Regions from separate parts of the Isoptericola sp. NPDC019482 genome, predicted to be linked through region 1. Evidence: riboswitches for the same ligand, from Rfam matches in the RefSeq annotation. Region 1 holds a riboswitch; the other holds the start of a gene.
The links. A riboswitch is a leader RNA that binds a small molecule or an ion and turns the genes downstream of it on or off. The one in region 1 is predicted to bind cyclic di-AMP.

Region 2: it holds a riboswitch for cyclic di-AMP, as region 1 does, so the genes downstream of both, ABZ493_RS16230 (M15 family metallopeptidase) here and ABZ493_RS13060 (C40 family peptidase) in region 1, are expected to answer to the same signal.

What each region holds. Positions count from the first base shown of each region.
Region 1 covers NZ_JBEYBQ010000018.1:4,822-12,255, reverse strand. Annotated here, with positions in the region: gene ABZ493_RS13070 (heavy metal translocating P-type ATPase) at 1-835, shown strand, start outside; gene ABZ493_RS13065 (M15 family metallopeptidase) at 895-1,788, opposite strand; gene ABZ493_RS13060 (C40 family peptidase) at 1,900-2,721, opposite strand; cyclic di-AMP (ydaO/yuaA leader) riboswitch at 2,721-2,874, opposite strand; gene ABZ493_RS13055 (F510_1955 family glycosylhydrolase) at 3,023-3,979, opposite strand; gene ABZ493_RS13050 (DUF305 domain-containing protein) at 4,068-4,685, opposite strand; gene ABZ493_RS13045 (DUF6153 family protein) at 4,787-5,236, opposite strand; gene ABZ493_RS13040 (MFS transporter) at 5,500-6,966, opposite strand; gene ABZ493_RS13035 (hypothetical protein) at 7,088-7,399, shown strand; gene ABZ493_RS13030 (hypothetical protein) at 7,434-7,434, opposite strand, start outside.
Region 2 covers NZ_JBEYBQ010000028.1:12,605-17,780, forward strand. Annotated here, with positions in the region: gene ABZ493_RS16215 (cation transporter) at 1-700, shown strand, start outside; gene ABZ493_RS16220 (HXXEE domain-containing protein) at 858-1,361, opposite strand; gene ABZ493_RS16225 (TetR/AcrR family transcriptional regulator) at 1,437-2,072, shown strand; cyclic di-AMP (ydaO/yuaA leader) riboswitch at 2,176-2,332, shown strand; gene ABZ493_RS16230 (M15 family metallopeptidase) at 2,553-3,308, shown strand; gene ABZ493_RS16235 (hypothetical protein) at 3,361-3,825, shown strand; gene ABZ493_RS16240 (thioredoxin domain-containing protein) at 3,964-4,623, shown strand; gene ABZ493_RS16245 (cytochrome c biogenesis protein CcdA) at 4,620-5,176, shown strand, end outside.

The sequences.
Region 1 (7,434 bases):
CAGCGCTTCGACAGCTGTCGGTGTGTCCGCCACAGTCGGGGGTCGGACGGTTGCCGTCGGGGGGCCGAACCTGCTTGCCGAGCACGGAGCCGTCTCCCTCGCCCAGGCCGGCGAGTGGTCCGAGCAGGGATCCACGGTGCTGCACGTCTTGATCGACGGGCAGGTCGTGGGTGCCCTGGCGTTGGCGGACGAGGTGCGTCAGGAGTCTCGCGAGGCCGTGGACGCGCTGCATGCCCTCGGCGTCCACGTCGTCATGATCACCGGCGACGCTGAACCCGTGGCACGCAGCGTCGCCGCCGAGCTGGGCATCGACCAGGTCTTCGCCGGCGTGCGCCCCGAGAACAAGAGCGAGAAGGTCCTCGAGCTTCAACAGCAGGGCCGCACCGTGGCCATGGTCGGAGACGGTGTGAACGACGCCCCCGCTCTCGCTCAGGCGGATGTCGGGATCGCCATCGGCGCAGGCACCGACGTCGCCATCGCCTCGGCCGGAGTGATCCTGGCCTCGGACGATCCACGGTCGGTGCTGTCCGTCATCGAGCTGTCGCGCGCGGGGTATCGCAAGATGAAGCAGAACCTGTGGTGGGCCGCCGGGTACAACATCGCGGCCGTGCCTCTGGCAGCCGGTGTGCTGGCTCCCGTGGGCTTCGTCCTGCCCATGGAGGTGGGCGCCATCCTGATGTCGCTCTCGACGATCGTCGTCGCGGCAAATGCCCAGCTGCTGCGACGTCTCGACCTCACTCCTTCGGCGTCTGTCGCTGCCGCCTATCGGTCTGCGCCCCAGCGCACTCAGCCGTCCACACCGGGCGTCGACACCCGGCAGGTGCCCGCGTCGTGAGAGCGGGCGGGCGACCAGCCGCCATCTGGCCGGTCAGGTCGCCCGCCCGGGTGCATGCCTCAGGACTCGACCTGGGCGACTTCCTCAGTGAGCTCCCAGTGCCACGGCTCGTACTTCGAACCGCCCGGGCGCGCCCACGGGGGGTTGTCCCACCCGAAGGAAGGCGCGTTCTCGGCGAGCCACGACCAGCGTTCACCGGCATAGGTCTCCGGGCACAGATCGACCGCGAGTCCCCATCCGTGATTCGAGGTTCCGGGGGTGGCCGCGAGATAGCCCTTCGCAGCTTTCACGGCGACCTGCTGATCGTAGGAGCGGTAGCCGTCAGTGATGCACATCGGCTCGCCGAATCGCTCGGTGTAGGCCTCGTTCACCTCGGCCAGCGCTACGGCTGCGTCGGAGCGCACGTGCGTCTGTCCGTCCCAGAGGTCGCACAGCTCGCTCGAGGGCACCTGGCCGTTCGACCCGGTCCCGGTGGCCTCGCCGCTGCAACCGGCGAGGGCCGGTTCGGGTTCCGGCTCCGGTGCGGGCTCGGGTTCCGCCTTCGGCTCCGGAGCGGGTGCCGGAGTGATCTTCACGCGATCGACGCGTTCCTCGGCGCGCGAGATCTTCGCCGACCGGTCGACCACGATCGGCGGCGCGGCGGGGACTTCAGTGCGGGCCGCCGGGTCGGAGGTGGTCTCTTGTGTCGTCGTGCGTTCGATGGCGGAGGCCCGGCGGCTGCTGTCGTTGTCGGCGGTGGCCACGGTGAACGAGGTCGTGGCCGTCACGGCGATCGCGAGTCCGATGCCGGGGCCGAGGGGCAGGCGGCGGGCCGGGCGCAGGGTTCGCCGGCGGGCTGCGCGTGTGGCGGACGGCAGGAGGCTGGCGTGTCGTCCCTTGGAGTGGCGTTCGCTGCGGCTGGATGGCCTGCCGGAGGAATCGGCAGACGGGTTCTGGGTGTGGGCGTGCTTCATCTGAGTCCTTTTTGCGGCAGAGTGGTCGCGTGGCTCATGCGGGCAGACGTCGGTCTGCCCCACGTGCGCTCGACCCTGCGCGGCGCGAGCTCGTGCAGGGTCGAGCGATCGTCAACTCATCCGCAAGAAGGTCGGGTTGTCCTGCCAGATCGACCGGTACCGGACCGTCTTTCCGGGGACCGGAGCCTCGACCTGCATGTCACCGCCGGCGTAGATGGCGATGTGGCCGGGGCTCCAGATCAGGTCACCCGGCTGTGCTTCCTCGCGCGAGACGACCGTGCCAGCGTCGCGCTGGCCCGAGGAGGTCCGCGGGATGGAGATGCCCGCCTCGGCGTACACGTACGACGTGAACCCGGAGCAGTCGAAGCCGGATGGGGTCGACCCGCCCCACTGGTAGGGGACCCCGAGGTACTGCATCGCGATCTCCACGATCGCTGAACCGTTGGCCGCGTCCGGGATGTCGGGGGCCGCTTCCTGCGTGGGCCCTGCCTCGGCCGGTCCGGGGGCCGCGGCGGCGCGCTCAGCGGGCTGGCCGTCAGCGTCGGCTTCCGGGCCCGGAGCAACCTCCGGCTCCGGCGCGGGCTCGGGTTCCGGTTCGGGTGCGGGCGTGATCGTGCCCACCGCTGTCTTCTCCACGGTCAGGACGGCGTCAGCAGGCACCGCGACGGCAGGCGCCGCCGTCAGTGCCTGGCGGGCCTGGGCAGTGATGGCATCGAGCCCGGCCGCGCTCAGCGCCTTGCCGTGGTCGGTGGCAGTCTCGGCTCCAGCGGGAGCGCCGAGTGTCGAGACGAGCACTCCCGAGCCGGCCAGGGCCAGCGCCCCGCGGCGTGCGACGGTGCTCACGCTCGTTCCGGCAGCCCGCGTCAGCGTGGTCAGTGGGGTGATCGGGGCGCGAGCGGCGCGATGGCGCCCGCGAGGAATCGGTGAAGCCATGGTCATCTCCTGACGCCTGCGAGGTTAGCTGTCGGGTTCGGGTCGGAGACTGACCCGGCCGGCGGGAAGATCCCGTCCGGCTTCACCCCGAGGACGCCGCAGCGCCCGTGAGTGGGTCCCCCGTCCCTGTCATGACGTGTGCGTGTTGCCCAAAGCGGTGACAGGGCTCGGCGTCCGCTCGGGCGCCTCGCAGGGCTGCGAGGTGGGGAGAACATACCCCGCGTCGCCCCCAATGTCACGGATTGATAACAGTGCCGGAGGCAAGCGTCGGGGGCCGGCGTCGGCGCGCTCGTCCGCGGCCTCATGAGATCTCCACCAGCGACACCCATGTGGCACCAAGATCCGGGCTGGACATGATGCGCTTCTCGGTGGCGACTACCAGATTCGTTGTGGCATCGGGGCTTGGGGCGGTCGTCATGGCCTCGATCGCTCCGCCTGCGGCGGTGCCGTGCGACCGCCAGCCGGTGGCGGACGGTGTAGCCGTCCAAACGAGGCCGTTGGTGTCGATCCCGACGATGTCCCCGCTCGCTTGGGTGTCCACGAAGACCAGTAGCGGAGCATCCGCGAGCTTGGAGAAGGACCGGGCCCCGTCCTGGCTGATCTGCACACCATCGGGTGTCGTCGCGAGAATCTGGTCCGGATCGTCGGCGAGGAACGCCAGGTCGTGGGCCGGGATCGTCGCGCCGCGATCCCAGGTCTGGCCGGCGTCGTTGCTCAGGAACATGGTGGAGCTGGCCGAATCCAGGCCGGCGATGCGTTCCGCCCCTGAGTCACTGGTTGCGGTGAGGGCATGGAAGTCGACCTCGCCACCCAGGGACACCGACTCCCAGGTCTGGGCGCCGTCGGTGCTGCGGATGAGCCCGAGGTTCGGCGTGGCGAGGTCGGGTGCCTCGCCGGGGCCGGGATGGCCGGATGCCAGGAGGTCGCCGTCAGGGGCGAGCGTCATGCCCATCGTGTCCTGCATGCCGGAGCCGATGCGTTGCGGGGCGGCCTCGTCCCTCGCGGGCGGAGTGGTCGGGTCCGGCAATGCCCAGACCCCTGTGTGGGTGGCCGCGTACAGGGAACGGTCCTGCTCGTCGAAGACGAGGGCATGTAGGTGGGAGAAGTCGGCCCGGCTCAACGAGGTGCCGGAAGCCGTCGCCGCACCGCCCGACTGGGCCGGGGACGAGTCGCCCGGCGGCGTGGAGCAAGCGGTCAGGGTGAGCAGCAACACGACGGTCGCTGGGATGCGGGCGGGTATGCGGGCAGGGGAGATCATCACACGTCCTAGCGCGCTCGAGGATGGGAGGAGCGAACCGAGATGGTGCGCCGGCGTCGATGACGGCCGGCGCACCACCTCCTTCTGGTTACTTCTCGGACAGGAGCTCGTCCATCGTGGAGATCTCTGCCTGCTGGGTCTCGACGATGCGCTCTGCCATGGCGACCGCGTCCGAGTTCTCGCCCGCGTCCACCTCGGTCTGTGCCATCGCGACGGCGCCCTGGTGGTGGGAGATCATCTGCGACAGGAAGAGCCGGCCAGCCTCGGAGCCGCTGGCGTTCTCAAGGGCTTCCATGTCGTCGGCGCTCATCATCCCGTTCGTGGACCCGTGGTCCATCGAACCCATGGAGTCCATCGAGCCGGACTCGGGGACCGGTGCGCCCCACTGCTCGAGCCACTCGGTGAGCTGCTCGATCTCCGGGGCCTGGGCGTCCTTGATCTGGGCGGCGAGGTCCAAGATTCGCGGGTCGATCCCCGACTTGTCGGCGATCAGGTCCGACATCTCTACCGCCTGCTGGTGGTGCGGGATCATCATCTGCGCGAACTCGACGTCCGCATCGTTGAACGGCGCCGACTCGGCGGGCGACTGCTCCGCTGTCGGGCTCGACATGGTGGACATGTCGTGCGCGGGCTGCTGCGTGTTCGAGCACGCGCCGAGCACGGCCACGGCGGCGACCACGAGAGCAGGCGCAAGGGTGCGCTTCATCAAGGTAGGGCCTTTCTTGGGTAGATCCACTGCCGGACCATGGGTGGTCCGACATCGGCGAGTTCCGACGTGTCGAGGCTCGACACATCGGCTCAGGGGACCTACGTCCGAGAAATGCCCAGGGCATGCAGCGACGGGGCGCTGGAGAAGACCACGCGCGAAGGCGATGCGGTGCGAGGGCCAGCACGCGTCCAACCGACCACGAAAAACAGCCTGCGCACCGGAACCGTCAGCGTCAGCAGCACGACGAGCACCATCAGACACATCGCGGTCATCAACTCGTGTCCGCCACAGCTGTGGTCGCACGGCTGTGACGCGTCGCCTGAGTGATCGATCGCGCTCACCTCTTGCCCGTGCCCGGGGTCCGCCGGGTCGGCGTTCGCACCGGCGTCGACGTGCTTCGTCGCTACCGGCGCGCCGTGGGCGGTCGACGAGCCGCTCATCGCGTGCATCGTCACCACGCCGAGGACGAGCATGACGATCATGAGCGCAGCACCCAAGCGCCGCCGAGGATCGGCGAGCAGCGACTGGAGGGTGCGAAGCGCGTGCATGACGAGGTCCAGGCTAGCGAATCTCGAACAGCCCATCCGACACTCCGACGTTGCCCGGGACTTTGGTATCAGAGCCGTAGACCGCGATCGTGGCCCTGGGGTGATGCGTCGACGGTATTGCGCGGTGGGGGCCGAGACCCGGTGTCGACGTAGCCGGAACGACCAGGCGCGGAGCTGTTCGAGGCTTCAAGTGAAACTGACCGAGTCTGTGGTGCCTCGGAATCGGGTTCTGACGGTCTTGAAGCCTCCCGGGAGAGGCGCCCCTACTGTTGCTCCGCTGCGGTTGCCTGCTGACCTCGGAGAAGGGCGAGGGCGAGGACGGCGGCGGCGAGGAGCACACCGGAGGCGACCGTGAGGGCGGTGCTGTATCCGGCCACGAGTGCCTGGTCGGTAGCCAGCGCGGCGTTGGCTGGGCGTGCGGTGACGGTCGCTGCGATGCCGGCGAGGAGCGCGAGACCGATCGCGACGCCGATCTGCTGGGCGGAGTTGAGCAGGGCGGAGGCGATGCCGGCCTTGTCAGGGTCGACGCGGTAGACCGCGGCCTGGGTCAGGGTCAGGACGCCGAGGCCGAAGCCGAGTGCGAGGACGAACATCGCCGGGGCGAGGTGCAGCCAGTAGCCGGAGTCGACGGTGATCGTCGAGAACCAGAGCGCGGCCGCGGCGCCGAGCAGGGCACCGGTCGCGGCGACGTACCGCGGCGCGATGCGCAGCAGCAGCTTCGGCGCGATCCCGGCGCCGACGACGATGCCGAGCGCGAAGGGGAGCCAGGCCAGCCCGGTCTGCAGCGGGCTGTAGTGCTGGACCTGCTGCAGGTGCAGCGTGAGGACGTAGAAGGTGCCCATCGGACCGATCGCGAGCAGCAGCATGGTCACGTACGCGCCGGTGCGGTTGCGGTCGTGGAACAGGCTGAGCGGCAGCAGTGGGTTCCTGCTGCGGGCCTGGGTGAGGACGAACGCCGTCAGGAGCACGGCGGCGGCGGCCACGAGGGCGATGGCGACGGGGTCGCCGAGGCCGTCCTCACCGAACCGTGTGATCGCGTAGACGAGGGCGATCATGCCGGCGGTGCCGAGGACGGCGCCGAGGACGCCGAGGCGGCCGCGGTGGCGGTCGGCGGCCACGAGGGTGCGGCTGCCGAGCAGCACCAGGAGCCCGATCGGGACGTTGATGAAGAACACCCAGCGCCAGCCGAGCGTGTCGGTGAGGACGCCGCCGAGCAGCAGGCCCAGGATGATGCCGAGCCCGGACATCGCGCCGTAGAGCGAGAGTGCCTTGTCGCGCGTGGCGCGGTCGGAGAAGGTCGTGGCGATCAGGGCGAGGGCGTTCGGGGCGGCCATCGCGGCGCCGATGCCCTGCACCGCACGCGCGATGACGAGCATCGCCGTCGTCTGTCCGAAGCCGCCGGCCAGGGACGCGAGGACGAACAGCGCTATGCCGGCCTGCAGGGTGCGGCGCCGGCCCCACAGGTCCCCGACCCGGCCGCCGAGCAGCAGCAGTGCGCCGAACGCGAGGATGTAGGCGTTGACGACCCACGGCAGGTCGACGGCCTCGACGCCGAGCTCGGTCTGGATGCTCGGCAGTGCGATGTTCACGATCGAGTCGTCGAGCACCAGCATCAGTTGTGCGGTCGCGATCACCAGCAGGGCCACCAAGGCCCCCCGCTGGGACGTTGTCGTCTGGTTCTTGGCCACGCCGTCCTCCCGTTCGCGGCCCTCGGGCCGCGTCGTCGTCATGTGCCGGCTGCCCGTCCGGTCGGCCGGGGCGGCCCGACGACTATACCCCTGTGGGGTATATGCTCAGGAAGCCTCGCCCGCATCTGACGGTCGGGCACGTAGAACGAGAGAGGATGGCCCCGTGAAGGTTGAGCTTCTGGTAGTCGACGCATGCCCCAACGAGGTGCCCGCACGGGACGCGCTGCGCAAGGCGCTGGACCGGGCCGGCATCGACGCACCGATCGCGACCGTCGTCGTCCGCGACGACGACCAGGCCCAGGCTCGCGGCTTCCTCGGGTCGCCGTCGTTCCACCTCGACGGGCGAGACCTGTTCCCCGCCCCCTCGGCCAGCCCTGGTGTGGCGTGCCGCGTCTACCCCACGATCGCGGGACTGCGCGGCGTGCCCGAGGACGACGCGCTGGCCCTCGCCGTCGAGGCGCGCATCCGAGGTTGACCGCACTCAACGGGCGCCGGTCGAAGGTGCCGGCT
Region 2 (5,176 bases), on a different contig from region 1:
CTCACTCGGCCCTCGCCCGCTGTCCACTGCGCGCCGCGCGGTGCTTGAGCGCCGTGTGCGGTGGATCGTGGCCGCGACGATCACCTACAACGTCATCGAGGCCGTCGTCGCGATCACCGCAGGACGCATCGCCTCGTCCGCGGCGCTGGTCGGGTTCGGGCTCGACTCTGTCGTCGAGGTCCTGTCTGCGGCCGCGGTGGCCTGGCAGTTCGCCGCCCCCGACCCGCACCGCCGTGAGCGTGCCGCCATGCGGCTAATCGCGGTGTCGTTCTTCGGCCTTGCCTTGTTCGTCACCGTCGACGCCGTGCGCACCCTGTTCGGAGCCGCGGAGCCTGACCACTCCACCGTCGGCATCGTTCTGGCTGCCGTCAGCCTCGCGATCATGCCGTTCCTGTCCTGGTTCGAGCGCCGCACCGGCCGCGAGCTCGGCTCGGCATCCGCCGTCGCCGATTCCAAGCAGACGTTGCTGTGTACCTACCTGTCCGCGGTCCTGCTCGTCGGCCTGGTGCTCAACTCCACCCTCGGGTGGACCTGGGCCGACCCGCTCGCCGCGCTCGTCATCGCCGGTGTCGCGATCAAGGAGGGCATCGAGGCATGGCGCGGCGACGCCTGCTGCACCCCGGTCGGCGCGCTCCTCGCTCATGACGACGAGGGCGAAGAAGGGTGCAGCGACGGGTGCTGCATACCGGACCCGAAGTAACTCGCGTCAGAACCGAGCGTTTGCGGTCTAGGCAGAACCCGTTCTGCCGCGGCGCAGTATCGGTCAGTCTTGAAGCATCGAGTCGCGTCGTCGAATACCTACAGACGAAGGAGGAGGTATTCCACCTAGATCGCGTTGCGACGAAGGGCCAACGCGCTCATAGGAAGAGGAACCCGATCGCGGCAGCGGCGATTGCGGTACCGATCGCAGCCGCGAGCCATATCTGTCGGATGGTGATGCGGTTCTGGCGTCGGATCCAGACGAGGTAGGCGACAGTCGCAGGGATCGACACGACTGCGCCCGTGACCACCCCGGGCGAGTAGACGCCGAGGGTGATCCAGGTGGTCAGGTGGAACAGCGCGTTGACGCCGAACTGCCACTGGAATGCCGTGGCAGCAACGACCCAGCCGTTGGCCCTCGTCGCTCGCGAGGCCTGCCACGAGGCCAGCAAGACGAGCAGCATCAGCGGGATGTGGTAGGCGGCAAAGGTCTCTGTGGACTCGGGGCCGAAGTGCGCGGTCGCCCAACTCGCGAACCCCGGGAGCTCCTCGAGGGTGTGGATCACGTAGACCACGAAGGGCAGGAAGTACGGCAGCGGGCCCCACGAGGCGCGCGCCAGACGCTGGTCGACGGGGGACGTCTCCGGTGCGGGAGTGGTCATGACGGGCTCCTTCGTCGCGGCCCTCTAGAATATGAGGAATTACTCAGGTTTGGTACTCGCATCCACGGAGACCCGATGACGCCTGCCCCGTCCGGCCACAGCCCCCGCAAGGCGCCGAAACAGGCTCGCTCGCGGCGCACCGTGGGGCACATCCTCGCGGCGGCGGCTCGCGTTTTCGGCGAGCTGGGTTACGCCGCGACAACCACGGACCGGATCGCGCAGCGGGCCGAGGTCTCGGTCGGCTCCCTGTACCAGTACTTCCCGAACAAGGACGCGGTCCTGCACGCGCTCGCTCTCCGACACCTCGAGGAGGCCGATGCCGCGGTACGCGCCGCGTTGTCCTCTGCTGGCCGGCCACCCGCGTCGGACCGTGCATGGCTCGAGCCGTTGGTGGACGCCGTGGTTACCATCCATGCGCACGATCCCGCGCTCCAGCGCGTGATCCTGGATGAGGCCTCCCGGTCTCCTGAGCTCGTTGCCGCGTACACCGCCAGCCATGCCGCGACGGTCCGGACCGTCGCGGAGCTGCTCCTGGAGGTCCCGGGCGGTCACATTCACGACCCCGGCCAAGCGGCACTGCTCGCCGTAACGACGGTCGAGTCCGTCACGCACCGATTCGCCGGCCATGGCCAGCCTTTCGATAGCGCGACGCTCAGTGCGGAGCTCTTGGAGATGCTTACGGCCTACCTCGTGGCCAAGCGCACCTCGTGAGTGCGCACCGTTATCCGTTCGTGACTTTCGGCTGAGCGTCGGGTAGATTCGCCGCCACCCCACGACCGTGGGGACACGCCGGCGGGCGCCGAGCCCTGCCACCGCTGGTGCTGAACTGACACCTGGCAGGGACGGGGGACCCACTTTCGGGCGTCGCATCGCGGCGTCCTCGGGGTGAAGCCACGCGAGCGCGCTCGCTGGCCGGGTCAGTCTCCGACCCGAATCCGACAGCTAACCTCGCAGGCGCCAGGAGATCCCCATGCACGCTTTCCTGCGCCCTGAGCGCTCCTGTCCGTGTTCGCCTGCCTGGCGTGGTCTGCTCGTGGCCGGTGGTGCCGCGTGAAGCACGGCCGGCCCGACTCCGCCCCGCGCAGCACGACCCACCCCGATCGCTCCCGGGCGACCCGTGGTCGCCACGCCCAGGATCGCCCCGGCCGCTCCGCCGGGCCCCGCGCTGCGGCTCGCCTGCTGGGTCACGGCGTGGGCATCGTCGCCCTGGTCGCCACGACGGGTGCGTTCGCGATCACCGCGAGCGAGAGTCAGCTCGCACATGCCGAGACGCTGGACCAGCGACCCGAGGCGCGCGCACAAGCGCCGGCCGAGGCGACGCAGCGGGTCCAGGCCGCGCCTCCGGTGGTCGTCGATCGTTCGGCGAAGATCTCGCGCACCGACGAGCGTCCGTCGCGCGCCAAGATCGTCCCGGCGCCTCCGGAGCCGAAGCCGGAGCCGCCCAGCGACACGGGCGCCACCGGCGCCGACGCGTCGGCCGGCGAGGAGGCGGACGGCGCCGCGGCCGGCCCGCTTGCGGGGTGCGACGTCGAGGTGGGTACCGGGTTCGCCAACGGCCAGGTCCCGTCCGACCAGCTGTGCGCCCCGTGGGAGGGAGCCCAGGAGATCCGCGCCGATGCCGCGAGGAGCCTCGCCGCGCTGAACGAGGCGTACACGGCCCGTTTCGGCGAGTCGATGTGCCTGGCGGACGGGTACCGGTCCTACGACCAGCAGGTCGCGACCAAGGCTGCCAAGGGGTACCTCGCCGCCCAGCCGGGGTACTCCAACCACGGTTGGGGCCTTGCGGTGGACCTGTGCGCCGAGACGTACGCCGGCGAGCGGTGGGACTGGCTTGCCGAGCAGGCGCAGGACTCCGGTTGGGACAACCCGGACTGGGCGCGTCCTGGCGGGTCGAAGTACGAGCCGTGGCACTGGGAGTTCACGGACGCCGTCGCCGAGCAGTCCTGACCGAGCGGGAGGCAAAGCAGGCACAGGTTCGGGCTTTAGGATCCGTCTTGCCATGCTCGCCGTGACCCGAGACGCTGCCAGCACGACCGCGCTGCGGTACGTGCTCGCCATCGTGCTGCTCACGCTTGCGTGCGCGCTCGGCCTCACCGTGATCGACTCCGACCTGCCGGGCGCTGCGGCGTCCGGCAACGGTGCCACCGCGAGCCTGTCGGTGGCCACCACCGGCGAGGCCGCGCAGGGGCCCGCCGCTCACCCGTTCGACCTGGCCGACCGAGCCGATCTGGCCGCACTGAGTACAGCCGCCGGAGGCGCGTCGAGCGGTGGCCATCAGGACGAGGGTCTTGTTCTGCTGTGCCTGTGTGCCCTCCTCGTCGCGACGATGCTGCTTGCCGCCCATCGGCGCCCGACGCGCTGGTTGGCCGCATCTCGGCGTGACACGGAGCGTCCTGTCGTTCCCGTCGTCGGGTTCCCGCAGCGGGCGCAGGACCCGATCGACTGGGGTGTGAGCAGGACGTAGCGGAGCCGGACTGCCGTGCGATTCCTCGCGCCTCGCACGGGACCGCGTACACCCGCCCCCGGGTGGGGCGTGGGTGCGGTCTGCCTCGAGCACGGTCTCCGCGCGCCCCCGCTTCCCTTCGAACGACGAGGAATCCCCATGACCTCTCGCCGTGTGCTGCAGACCGTCCTTCTTGCCGCCGTCCTCGCGCTAGCTGGCATCGTCATCTGGCTGGTTGTGTCCGACCGCTCTTCCGGCGCAGCGCCCATCGCGTCCGGCAACGACGCGCCAGCCGTGCTGAACGACGAGACCCACGTCATCAACCAGGCCAGCGACGAGCAAGCCGTCCTCGTGGAGTTCCTCGACTTCGAGTGCGAGGCGTGCCGCGCGTTCTACCCCGCCGTCGAGCAACTGCGCGCCGACTTCCCCGACGAGCTGACACTCGCCATCCGCTACTTCCCGATCCCGTCGCACGCCAACGCCCAGAACGCCGCCCTGGCGGTCGAGGCCGCGGCACGCCAAGAGCAGCTCGAGGGCATGTACCAGCGCATGTACGAGACCCAGTCCGAATGGGGCGAGAAGCGCGACTCCCAGGCGTCCGTCTTCCGCGGCTTCGCCCAGGATCTGGGGCTGAACCTCGAGCAGTACGACGCCGACCTCGCCGACCCCGCGGTGGCCGCACGCGTGCAGCGCGACTTCGACGACGGCCGCGCGCTCGGCGTGCAGGGCACCCCGACGTTCTTCCTCGACGGGCAGCGGCTGGAGGCATCCGATCCGAACGAGCTCTACCAGCTGGTCCAGGAGGCCCTGCAGGGATGACCATCCCCGAGGTCGTGTTCTCCGGCGGGTTGGCGATCGCCATTCCTCTCGCCCTGCTGGCCGGCCTGGTGTCGTTCGCTTCGCCGTGCATCCTGCCCCTCGTGCCCGGCTACCTCGGCTACGTCGGCGGGATGGGTCAGGAGGCGTCCCGGCGTCGCCTCCTGGCCGGGGCCGCGCTCTTCGTGGCCGGCTTCAGCGTGGTGTTCATCGCGTACGGCGCCCTCTTCGGAGCGCTCGGGGCCTGGCTGGTGCGCTACCAGGACATCCTGATCCGGGTGCTGGGGGTGCTCGTGATCGTGATGGGCCTGGTCTTCGTCGGCCAGTTCGGCCCGCTGCAGCGCGTCGTCCGTACAGCTTGGACGCCGCGAGTCGGGGTCCTGGGGGCGCCGATGCTCGGAATGGTCTTCGGGCTGGGCTGGGCGCCGTGCCTGGGGCCCACGCTGATCGCGATCTCGGCCCTGAGCATCGACACCGCCTCCGCCCCGCGCGGCGCGCTCCTCGCCCTGGCCTACTGCATCGGCCTCGGCGTCCCCTTCCTGATGATCGCTTGGGG